4 regions of the Romboutsia sp. genome follow, and region 1 is predicted to be linked to each of the others. Evidence: riboswitches for the same ligand, from Rfam matches in the RefSeq annotation. Region 1 holds a riboswitch; each other region holds the start of a gene.
What was found. A riboswitch is a leader RNA that binds a small molecule or an ion and turns the genes downstream of it on or off. The one in region 1 is predicted to bind cobalamin.
Positions count from the first base shown of each region.

Region 1 (3,216 bases):
TTTTATTTGGTACGAAATTCCTTGGAGAAGTAGGAAAAAAACCATTTAAAGCTGGAAAGAGCACTGAAAACAAAGTTGAAACTGAAGTTAAACCATTGACAAAAACTGACAAAAAAAAGGTTTTTGCTATTATACTTGTATCTATGTTTTCAGTATTATTTTGGGTGTTTTGGTACTTAACTTATTTAGCTGCTTATGATTATGGTGGTCAGTTCATAAATATGACTGTAGGTGGATTTAAAGTTCCTCTTTCATGGTTTGACTCACTAAATTCATTTACATGTATTGCTCTTGGACCAGTACTTGGTGCACTTTGGTTCAAGCTATCAAAGAGACCTAAAGGTGATTTGAGCTTATTTAAAAAATTAGCGCTAGGTCTTAGTTTTCTTGGTATGTCTTTCTTAATGCTTGTATTTGCAGAGATTTCAAGAGGTGTAGGCGCAGGTGCTTCATCTAAAGCTAGTCTTGTTTACCTTTGTGCATTTGGAGTGCTTCTAAGTATAGGTGAAATGCTATTCTCACCACTTGGTAATTCTTTTGTAACTAAATATGCACCAAACAAAATTTACTCTGTATTACTTGGTGTTTGGACTTTTGCTACATTTTTAGCTGGAAAATCATATAGCTATCTGTACGCGTTTACTTCAAAATTCACTATAATGCAGGCGTATGTTGCGATTCCAATCGTTTTATTCATATGTGCAATACTTTTATTTGTATTTGATAAAAAGCTAATAAGATTGCTTGAAGATGAAGAAGTTAAAAATTTTGAATATGAAGAACAAACTGTATAAAATCTAAAAGTTAGATGTAAAGAAATGTGTTTCTCACCACTTGGAAACTCATTAAAATTGACGAAATCTTAAATTAAAAATTACCAAAGGCTATTCAAGATAATATATCATGGATGGTCTTTTTAAAATCCAAGAATACTATTAAAAAGAAGTGATTATGACAAAATATTGACACAATTTTGACACGAAAAATACATAATTATACATTATAATATATTTATATTAGAATTAGTAAAAAAACAGTAGGGGAATATGTTAATATAGTTGATACACTTAAAAACTTTCTATATAATAAAGATATAGATAATAAAGAAGTTTATCCGTATACAAGTAACAATGGCGAAAAAATACATAAAAAATATTAGGTGTCAATTGACTTAATAGGGAATTAGATGAAATTTCTAAGCTACCCCAGTAACCGTAAAACTGACGAAATCTTATATACCACTGAGAAATCGGGAAGGTGAGATAGTAGAATGACGTTGAGCCGGGAGAACTGCCAAATATTTAACTAGTACCTTCTGAGGGTGGGCTTACTAGGAGTTTCGTTAATGAAAATCAAGCATACTCTCAGAGTATGCTTTTTTAAAACCCTACATACAAAAATCAGACAGATAAAAGGAGAAATAAATAGTTAAGGCTATTTACAAAAGAGAGCATGAGCAAAAATAAAAACTTAATAATTTTATGTATACCTATAGTATTTTTAATTATATGCATGGGAATTTCTATAGGAAGTTCAAACATTAATATATTAGATACTGCTAACATATTGCTGAATAAAATGTTAAATATTCCATTAAGAGATAATATAAAACTAAAAGATATATCTATAATATGGACAATCAGACTTCCTAGAGTGCTACTTGCATTTATGGTTGGAGGATGTTTAGCAGTAAGTGGAGCGGTTGTGCAGTCTATACTTAAAAATGAATTAGCATCTCCATATACACTAGGGGTATCCTCAGGAGCATCATTGGGTGCTGGACTTGTTATAGTCCTTGGAATATCTATACCATTTTTAGGTGGTTTAACATTACCGATGGTTGGATTTTTATTTGGACTTTTAACTGTATATTTAGTTATTGTATTTAGTGGAAAAATAGACAAGACTATGTCAAATAATACTATAATACTTGCTGGAATGGTATTTGCATTATTTGTAAATGCACTTTTAACAACAATGACGGCATTATTTAGTGAAGATATAAAGAGTATAACACTTTGGCAAATGGGAAGCTTTTCTATGAAAGGTTGGTCATATGTACAGGCACTTATACCATTTTTATTGATTGGCATATTAGGAGTACTAAAATATATAAAAGAAATGGATATATTAACATTTGGAGAAGAACAAGCAAAAGCTGTTGGAGTTGACACTACTAAAGTTAAAAAAAGGTTATTCATATTTTCAACAACATTAACAGGTGCGGCGATATCTTTAAGTGGAACAATAGGTTTTGTTGATTTAATAGCACCACATATAGTTAGAAGAGTATTTGGTTCAAAACATAGTTATGTTATACCAATGTCTTTTATATTTGGAGGATGTTTAATGGTTATTACTGATTTGATATCAAGAACAATAATATCACCAGCAGAACTACCAGTAGGAGCGATAACAGCACTTATAGGAGCACCATTCTTTGCATATGTGTATTTTAATTCAAAGAAAGGTAGGTAAAATTATGTTAGAAATTAAAAATCTTTATTGTGGCTATGATGAAATTGATATTATAAAAAATATTAACCTAAAAGTTGAAAATGGTGAAAATCTTTGCATAGTAGGACCGAATGGATGTGGTAAAAGCACGCTTTTGAAATCTATTGCAAACATAATTGATTATAAAGGCAGTATAAAGATAGATAACAAAGAAGTATCTTCTTTTGATAGAAAACATCTTGCAACTAAGGTTGCTTTAATGAGTCAAATATCTCAAATTTATTTTCCATATACTATATATGAAACAGTAGCTCTTGGAAGATATGCTTATTCTAATAGTGTATTTTCAAGTCTTAGCGGCAAAGATAAAGAAATCGTATTAGATAGTATAGATAAGGTAGGGCTTTATGATATAAAAGATAAAATGATAAGTGAGTTATCAGGAGGGCAATTACAAAGGGTATTTTTAGCAAGAACTTTTGCACAAAATCCAGATATAATACTCTTAGATGAACCTACAAATCACCTTGATTTAAAACATCAAATAGAGATTTTAGAACACTTAGTAAGTTGGGCTAGAGATAATAAAAAAATTGTAATAGGAGTACTTCATGATTTAAACTTAGTTCAATATTTTGGAGATAAAGCAATTATGTTAAATGGTGGACAAGTTTTTTCATATGGTAGTCCTAAAGAAGTTTTAGAAAGTGAAAAGCTTAAAAATGTTTATGGCATAGATATTAAAAAATTTATGGTAGA
Region 1 covers NZ_JBXKIW010000038.1:10,401-13,616, reverse strand. Annotated here, with positions in the region: gene AC11VW_RS04195 (peptide MFS transporter) at 1-794, shown strand, start outside; cobalamin riboswitch at 1,141-1,312, shown strand; gene AC11VW_RS04190 (FecCD family ABC transporter permease) at 1,453-2,478, shown strand; gene AC11VW_RS04185 (ABC transporter ATP-binding protein) at 2,483-3,216, shown strand, end outside.

Region 2 (3,216 bases), on a different contig from region 1:
CATCCTTCAGCTTCAGTAAATTTAAAAGCATTATCTAACAATATTACTAGCACTTGTATTATACGATTTTTATTAGTAAATACATCAGGAATATGCTTTAAGTTCTTCGGTATATTAAAAGTTACTTCTAAGTCATCCGCCATAACTTCAAATTCCTCTACTGCTTCTAGTATCATCTTCTCCACATTTACTAAAGATTTTTCAAGCGCTACGTTTCCTGATTGTAATCTCGACAATTCTAACATATCTTCAATAAGTAATTCTAATCTCATTGACTCCCTAAGTATCATTCTATAATATTTTTTCTTATCGATTCTTTCTAAGAATACATCATCATTTAAGGTCTCTCCAATTGCACGTATAGATGTAACTGGTGTTTTTAACTCATGTGATACATTTGCTATATAATCTCTTCTAGTCTGTTCTAATAATTTAGCTTGTCTATCATTTTCTTCTAGCTTTGTTGCTAAGTAGTTAAAGGCCCTTGCAAGTTCTCCTATTTCATCTTCCTTGCACTCTTCTATTCTAGTAGAAAATTCTCCTTGTGACATAGCTACAGTAGCCTTAGTCATATCATGTAGCGGTCTAATCATTCTGTTTATGAATATGTATAATGGAATTATTATAGATATTAGTGCTAAAACCATGCTTACTCCTAAAACTATGTAAAATCCATTTAGTGATGAAGTAAGTTGATCTGCAATTTTAATAAAAAACATAGCACCTATTATATTTCCATCTTTTTTTATCGGTTGACCTACAAGTATTACATCATCACTTAATCCATGTAGTTTTGTTACTCCTTTTATAGAGTTACCTTTTAAAACGGTACCTATGTATGGTTGTAGTGCTTTGTTAAGCTCATCATCTTTGAATTTTTCGTGATTATATTCACTTGAAATTTCTTCTTGTGATGTATCATAACATTGAATAATAGCAGATTTCATCAAACTTGAATCTACTATATCATTTAAGTTACAATCATTTCCTACAAAGTCAGTAGCAAGTTTATTTATTTGTTGCTGAATTTCATTTATATTCACACCTAGAAAGTATTGTTTTATTGTAAAACTACAGAAAAATATTGTAGCAACTACTGCACCTATGGCTGTTACAATTATTATTTTAAATAATCTTTTGAATATGCTTTCTCTCATTAAGATACCTCAAACTTATAACCAACTCCATATATAGATTTAATTTCCCATGTTAAATCATCTGTTGGAAGTTTTTTTCTAAGTCTTTTAATTTGAGTATCTACCACTCTAGTATCTCCAAAATAATCATATCCCCAAACTTCAGATAGTATGCTGTCTCTATTTAAAATGTTACCTGGATTAGATGCCAGCATATAAAATATTTTTATTTCCTTTGGTGTAATTTTCAACAATCTTCCTTTTACATAAACCTCATGAGTATCTACGTTTATTTCAAGGTCTTCATATTTAACGCAGTTATTTTGCTTACTTACTATTGTTGTTCGTCTTAATACAGTTTTTATACGTGTTACAACTTCCCTTGGTGAAAAAGGTTTTGCAACGTAATCATCTGCACCTACTTCTAATCCAATTATTTTATCTATTGTTTCTGATTTTGCTGTAAGCATGATAATTGGTACATTACTGTTTTTACGTATTTCTTTACATACATCAGTCCCAAACATTTTAGGCATCATTAGATCTAGTAGTATTAAATCTGGTTTGATAGTTTTCGCTTTATTTAATGCATCTAATCCATCATAAGCAGATACATAATCCATTCCCTCTATTTTTAAATATTCCCCTATTGTCTCATGTACTGATTCTTGATCATCACATATCAAAATTAATGTATTTGACAATTTCTCCACTCTCCTCTTTTGTAAAATCAATTGTAATCTCTAGTAATAATTTAAAAAGAAAAATGCTTTAGCATGGAAACTAAAGCACTTAGTAAGGTTAGGTTGTTACATCTATATCTAATTGCTTAAGGGCAAATTTAAAAGCTCAACCAGGATGATTGAGCTTATCTTTATATCGTAAATATACTTAATATAGTATATTTGATAGTAAGAACATTCCTCATCCCCGAAGAATTTCTTTGATATCATAGGCAGGTATCCTGGCTTAGCTTCGTCCTACTAGTTTACCTTCCCGTGAATTATCACAGTGGTTATAAACGTTCGTCCACATTACAGTAGCGGGTGCTGCAAAGGATTTTACCTTTTTCCCTTTTACTCTCTTGTAGAGTACCTATAATACTTTTAAGTTGTTATAATATACTTATATACTATACTAACTTTATTATTTTTTCAACATATATATATTTATTTTTCCTTTTTACTTCCTAAATAATATCCTATGAACCCTGCTCCTAGAGCTGCTTGAGTTGAAAATAATAAACTTTCTATTTCTCCACTTGGTGGTTCATATAAACTTTTAAACCATGGTTTATATCCTGGATTTATTTGAGTTATAACACCTTCTGCTTGCCCATCTGCTCCACCATATTCAGCACCTGGATTAATTAGAAGTGGAATTATTATAAGTGCTACAGCTAGTAAAAGTAACATCACATTTTTTTTATTCATTGATTTTATATTATTCACTGATTTCGTATTTGTGTTCATCATAATCAACTCCTTCTCCTTCTTTTTCATTTATTAAATTATAAATTATAGTAGTAAGTATACCTTCTGCTATTGCTATCGGTATTTGAGTCATAAAGAAAACTCCTAAAAATTTCACTGCAGACACCATTACTCCACCAGTTGCATCTGGAAATGCTAGTGCAAGTTGCAGTGCAGTTATTGTATATGTAGATAAATCACCTAGAGCAGCACTTATAAACACATTAGTTCCAGGCTTTACATTTTTCTTTTTTAAAAATTTAAATATACAAAATGAAACTATAGGACCTACTATCGCCATTGAAAAAGCATTTGCTCCTAAAGTTGTTATTCCTCCATGTGCTAAAAGTAATGCTTGGAATAAAAGTACTATTGTTCCTAAGACAGCCATAACACTTGGTCCAAATAATATTGCTCCTAAACCTACCCCTGTTGGATGTGAGCAACTTCCTGTTAGTGATGGTATTTTAAGTGCTGATAAAACAAATACAAATGCCCCACATAATGCTAGTAATACCTTTTTTTTCGGTTCTTCTTTTACTAGTTTATTTATATTTTTCACTCCCATTAAGAAAAATGGTATGAATACAATACTCCATATAATAGAC
Region 2 covers NZ_JBXKIW010000061.1:13,877-17,092, forward strand. Annotated here, with positions in the region: gene AC11VW_RS09805 (sensor histidine kinase) at 1-1,157, opposite strand, end outside; gene AC11VW_RS09810 (response regulator transcription factor) at 1,157-1,840, opposite strand; cobalamin riboswitch at 2,074-2,250, opposite strand; gene AC11VW_RS09815 (energy-coupling factor ABC transporter substrate-binding protein) at 2,306-2,611, opposite strand; gene AC11VW_RS09820 (energy-coupling factor ABC transporter permease) at 2,580-3,216, opposite strand, start outside.
Region 2: another riboswitch for cobalamin. It lies ahead of AC11VW_RS09810 (response regulator transcription factor); the one in region 1 lies ahead of AC11VW_RS04190 (FecCD family ABC transporter permease).

Region 3 (3,216 bases), on a different contig from region 1:
ATTTTATTGCAGTAACTAACGAATTAGGTATGGGAATAGTTCCAGCTAATAAACTTAGTAGAGTATATACAGATATTGCAGGCAGAATAAATCAACAGATAGCATCACAAAGTGATGAAGTATATTTTGTAGTAAGTGGTATACCTATGAAGATAAAGGGGTAGATTATGAAACGATTTATTGCAATACTTCAATTTATGACTAGAATACCTATAAATATAGATGTAGGATTTGATGAAGATTTTCATAAATCTATAACGTATTTTCCGCTAGTAGGACTTGTTTTAGGAATATTATTATTTTTAGTAGGGATAGTATCAATAAAAATATTTGATCCATTTGTGACATCTATAATAATTACGTTAGCATCAGTTTTATTAACAGGAGGTCTCCATATTGATGGATTAGGAGACACATTTGATGCTATATATAGTTATAGAGATAAAGAAAAAATGCTAGAAATAATGAAAGACTCTAGACTAGGAACTAATTCACTTTTAGCTATAATGTTTGTTATTTTACTTAAAATAGGATTTATATACAGCGTTATAACTCAAGGATTTATGTGGATGGTAATTTTTATGCCAATTATAAGTAGATTAGGAGTTATAAGACTAATGTATAAAACAGTTAGTCCTAGAGCTAAAGGAATGGGAAATATGTTCATAGGAAAAGCAACTGCAGGCATGTTTATAACAGCTATAACATATACAATAGCAATGGTAGTATTAATATCAAGAGTTATATTTTATTCACCAACTATGTTAATAGCAAAAATATTAATGTCTATAATCGTTGTTCTTATATTTAATCAAATGTTCAAACAACATATATATAAGAAAATTGACGGAGTAACAGGAGATATTTTAGGATGTAGTGTAGAACTTGGTGAAGTTATATATTTACTTTACATATACTTAATAATAGGATAACCTTTAAAGAGGTGTGCATATGACAAAATTAATTTTAGTAAGACATGCATTGACTACTGATAATCAAAACAATAGATTATCAGGCCATATAGATAGTGTGGTAAGTGAAAGTGGTAAAAAACAAATTGATAAATTAACAACTTATTTAGAAAAAATAGAAATAGATAAAATTTATACCACTACATCATCAAGAACAAAAGACACAGTAAAACAAATTGCAAAATTAAAAAAAATAGAAATAGTAGAAAAAGAAACATTAAAAGAAATTAGCTTTGGAGATTTTGAAGGAATAACCTTTGATGAAATTAAAAGTAATTATCCAAAACAATTTCAAGATATGATAGATAAAGGATATGAATATAAATATCCTAATGGAGAGAGTTTAATAGACTCATACAACAGAGTGGCAAATGAAATAAGTAAAGTAATTTTTGACAATAAAGATAAGACAATACTTATATGTTCTCATGGAGGAACTATAAGAAATATAATAACTTACTTAATATCAAACAGTTATGAATACCACTGGAATTTTAAAATTGATAATGCATCAGTTACAATTTTAGAAGTGGAAAATGGGTTTACTGTAATAGACACCATGAATAACACAAATTTTATTTAGCCTTTAAAATCGAATACTAGATTAAAATAGGTTTTTAGAGATTAAAAGGGAAAAAGGTTAAATTCCTTTGCAGCCCCCGCTACTGTAAAACTGACGAAACTAGAAATTACCACTGTCTTAAGGATGGGAAGGTATAGGAGTAGGATGAAGTTGAGCCAGGAGACCTGCCTAATTTAATTTATTGATGAGATCTTCGGGGTGAAGGTTTTTATTTGATATATCTTAAAATAAAAGTCCTAACTCTATTTAGAGTTAGGACTTTCTTAATATTTAGAAAATTAAAAAAATAGGGAAGTGAAATAATGGGCAAGAAAATAATGTTACAAGGTACTGCTTCTAATGTTGGTAAAAGTATTCTAACTGCTGGATTATGTAGAGTATTTAAACAAGATGGTTATAGTGTTGCACCATTCAAATCACAAAATATGGCATTAAATTCTTTTATAACAAAAGAAGGTCTTGAGATGGGAAGAGCTCAAGTATTCCAAGCTGAAGCAGCAGGAATAGAAGCAATAGCAGATATGAATCCGATATTATTAAAACCATCAGGAAACCATAGATGTCAAGTAATAGTAAGAGGTAAGGTACGAGAAGATATGTCTTCAAGTGATTATCATATTTGCAAGCCTAAGTTAGCAAATGAACTAAAGAATATATTTGAACAATTTAGTAATAACTATGACATTGTAGTTATGGAAGGTGCAGGAAGCACAGCAGAGATAAATTTAAGAGAACATGATGTTGCCAATATGGGAATGGCAAAAATTGCAGATGCTCCAGTAATAATAGTTGGGGATATAGATAGAGGAGGAGTATTTGCATCATTAGCGGGTACGATGCTCTTATTAAATGAAGAAGAAAGAAAAAGAGTTAAGGGAGTAATTATAAATAAGTTTAGAGGAAGAAAGGAACTTTTAGATGATGGCGTAAAAATGCTTGAAGAAATAATAAAAGTTCCTGTTCTTGGAGTTATTCCTTATAGTGATATAAAAATAGAAGATGAAGACAGTGTGACAACTAGATTTAAGACGAAGATGAATAAAAATGATATTCATATAGAAATAATTAGAACGCCTCATATGTCTAATTTTACAGACTTTAATATATTCGAAACTCAAGAAGATGTAAGTATTAGATATGTGGATTATGGTGAAACACTGGGAAATCCTGATATGGTAATAATTCCAGGAAGTAAAAGTACAATAGATGATTTAAAGTACATAAGAGAAAATGGATTAGAAGAACAAATAAAGGAATTACATAAGAGAGGTAAATTGATATTTGGTATTTGTGGAGGATATCAAATGTTAGGAAAGAAGCTTAAAGACCCATACCATGTTGAAGGTGAAGTTGAAGAGTTTGATGGAATTGGGCTTTTAGATACAGAAACTACCTTTGAGATGGAAAAAACAACTACACAAGTAGAAGCCACAATATGTGATGGGCTTGGTGGATATATGATTAACCTTGAAGGAAAGAAAGTAAAAGGTTATGAAATACATATGGGAATAAGTAAGATAGGTGAAAATGTAAACAATTTAAACATAATTAATAAAAAATTAAATGAGGAAGTTAATTATGTAGAAGGTAGTGTTAACAAAGAAGGAAACATAGTAGGAACTTATCTTCATGGTATATTTGATGATATAGATTTTACGAGAA
Region 3 covers NZ_JBXKIW010000018.1:4,729-7,944, forward strand. Annotated here, with positions in the region: gene cobU (bifunctional adenosylcobinamide kinase/adenosylcobinamide-phosphate guanylyltransferase) at 1-164, shown strand, start outside; gene cobS (adenosylcobinamide-GDP ribazoletransferase) at 168-932, shown strand; gene AC11VW_RS02235 (histidine phosphatase family protein) at 952-1,554, shown strand; cobalamin riboswitch at 1,566-1,740, shown strand; gene AC11VW_RS02240 (cobyric acid synthase) at 1,857-3,216, shown strand, end outside.
Region 3: another riboswitch for cobalamin. It lies ahead of AC11VW_RS02240 (cobyric acid synthase); the one in region 1 lies ahead of AC11VW_RS04190 (FecCD family ABC transporter permease).

Region 4 (3,216 bases), on a different contig from region 1:
GAACTGTATATGCAAATAGAGCATGGAGAGTAAGTAGAAGTAATAATAAAAAAATATTTTATAAAGATGTTGAAAATGAAAAAGGAAAATATGTTATAGATATATTGTTAGATTCAAGTGGTTCACAAAGTAGAAATCAGGCAAATGTAGCTACTCAAGCATATATAATAGCGAGAGCATTAACAATGGTAGGAATACCAAATAGGGTTATAGGATTTTCTAGTTTTATGGATTATACAATCTTGAAAAGATTTAAAGATTATGAGGATAATATAGATTCTAGTGAAAATATATTTGAGTATTTTTGTGCAGGGAACAATAGAGATGGTTTAGCAATAAAGTCAATTTGTGAAGGTTTATCGGAGAGAACTGAAGAAAATAAAATATTAATAGTTTTAAGTGATGGAAGACCTAATGATGTGAAAATAGGTAAGGATAGAGAAAGAAGCATACGGGGAGAAATGGCGTATAGAGGAGTAGTTGGAGTAAAAGATGCTGCAAACGAAGTAAGAAAAGCAAGACAAAATGGAATATTAGTTTTAGGTGTATTTACAGGTAAAGAAATTGATTTACAAGCAGAGAAATTAATATATGGAAAAGATTTTATATATACAAAAGACATAGAAAGATTCTCGGATATAGTATCAATGTATTTAAAAAAGATAATTAGGAATTAAAATCTATAAAGTTATGGGAAATAATAATAAAACTAAATAATTAAAAAAATTTAAAAATAAGAAGGAATATTAAACTTATTATAGAATGTATTAATAGAAGTTAATATTTAAAATAGCATAAATGATTAGTCAATATTGTGTAATCAAACAGATTTCTTAAAAAATAATAAAAATATTATAGGTTCTTAAATCAAGATTAATAGGGAAAGAGGTCAAAGTCCTCTGCAGCCCCCGCTACTGTAAAGCTGACGAAATTTCGATTTAACCACTATGACTTAGTCATGGGAAGGTAAAATAGTAGGATGAAGCTAAGCCAGGAGACCTGCCTAATAATATTTAAGAATTTCTTCGGGGAGGAGAAAATTTCTTAAAATACTTATGTATATAATTAGTATTTATAAAGAAAGTCTAACCCTTAGGTTAGACTTTTTAAATTGACAAAAATATATATTAATATTTAAAATAGAGAAGAGGACAGTTATGAAAAATTTAAAACTAGGATTAGTAGCATCATTTCTTTTGATTATATTAAATCCGATTACTTCAAATGCAATGCATATAATGGAAGGTTTTTTACCTGTACAATGGTCTATTATATGGAGTGTAATATTTATACCGTTTTTCTTAATGGGTTTAAAATCTATAAATAAAATAGTAAAAGAAGAGCCTAAGAAAAAATTATTATTAGCTTTATGTGGAGCTTTTGTGTTTGTACTATCTGCATTAAAAATACCATCACTAACAGGAAGCTGTTCTCATCCAACAGGGGTAGGACTTGGAGCAATATTATTTGGACCAAGTGTGATGACTGTTTTAGGTACAATAGTACTGTTATTCCAAGCATTGCTTTTAGCACATGGTGGATTAACAACATTAGGAGCTAATGCATTTTCAATGGCAATAGTAGGCCCTATAGTAACATTCTTAATATTTAAATTTTTAAAGAAAAGAAATGTAAAGCTAGGCACTAATGTATTTATAAGTGCGGCTTTAGGAGATTTAGCTACATATACAGTAACTGCACTACAATTAGCTCTAGCATTTCCAGATGCAACTGGTGGAGTAATGGTGTCAGCTGCAAAGTTTCTAGGAGTATTTTTTATGACTCAAATACCAATAGCTATAGCAGAAGGTATACTTACTACTATAATCTATAATTTAATAATAGAAAAAGAAGGAAATGGAGTAGATGATGAAGAGTACAAATACGAAATCAACAAAGAAAACTAACTGGATATTATTCTTAATAGCAGTAGGACTTATTATAGCTCCATTGATATTAAATTCAAAAGCTGAATATGGTGGAGCTGATGGAGAAGCAGAATCTATTATAACAGAGATAAATCCAACATATAAGCCATGGGTTAGTAGCTTGTACAAACCACCAAGTGGAGAAATAGAGAGTTTATTATTTTCAACACAAGCAGCAATAGGAGCTGGATTTATAGGATATTATCTAGGTAGCAGAAGGAGAAAGTAAAGATGCTTTTAATTGATAAATATGCATATACAAATAATTTAACAAATATAAATCCAAAAATTAAAGTTAGTATAGGTGTAATTTTTTTAATTGCATCCATGCTGATAAAGAATATTTTGTTTTTAATGAGTATAATGATTTTAATGAGTATTTTTATAATTTGTATAGCTAAAATAGATATGAGAAACTATATGAAATTACTTAGAATTCCTATGTACTTTTTATTTATGGGAATCATAATAAATCTTATCAATATATCGTTTGATTCAAATAAGTTGATTTATAGCTTAAATATTGCTAATGTATATATAGGTGTATCTAAGGCATCATTAAGTACATCAATATATATATTGTTTAGATCGATGTCTTGTTTGACATGTGTATATTTTTTTATACTTACAACTCCTTTCAATCAAATATTATTTTTATTAAAAAACTTGCATATATCAGATACAGTAATAGAACTATCAATGCTAGTTTATAGATTTATATTTATTTTTTTAGAAGAAGTAGAGGATATTAGAAAATCACAACAATTAAGATTTGGATATATAAATTTAAAAACTTCATATAAGTCAATTGGTCTTCTTGGAAATATGCTGTTTAAAAGAATGATGAAAAGATACGATGATATGTGTATATCATTAGATATGAAATTATATGATGGCAAATTTCACATAGTAGGTGACGAGAATGTTTAAAATTCAGAATTTAAATTATCAATATGAAAAAAATTCATTAGCTTTATCAGATGTCAATATGGATTTTGATAAGGGGAATGTAATTGGAATAATAGGATCTAACGGTTCAGGCAAATCAACATTGTTCATGAATTTAATGGGAATACTACAGCCATCATCAGGAAGTATTTTATTTAAGAATCACGAGTTAAAATATAATAAAAAAGGTTTATATAATCTTAGGAAAGATGTTGGAATAGTATTTCAAGATCCAGAGAAACAAATATTTTATTCAAGGGTATATGATGATATAGCATTTTCTTTAAGAAATATAGGTGTAGATGAAGAAACAATAAAATATAAAATAAAAGAAGCTTTA
Region 4 covers NZ_JBXKIW010000063.1:5,981-9,196, reverse strand. Annotated here, with positions in the region: gene AC11VW_RS10060 (cobaltochelatase CobT-related protein) at 1-677, shown strand, start outside; cobalamin riboswitch at 840-1,022, shown strand; gene AC11VW_RS10055 (energy-coupling factor ABC transporter permease) at 1,158-1,907, shown strand; gene AC11VW_RS10050 (energy-coupling factor ABC transporter substrate-binding protein) at 1,867-2,157, shown strand; gene cbiQ (cobalt ECF transporter T component CbiQ) at 2,160-2,858, shown strand; gene AC11VW_RS10040 (energy-coupling factor ABC transporter ATP-binding protein) at 2,851-3,216, shown strand, end outside.
Region 4: another riboswitch for cobalamin. It lies ahead of AC11VW_RS10055 (energy-coupling factor ABC transporter permease); the one in region 1 lies ahead of AC11VW_RS04190 (FecCD family ABC transporter permease).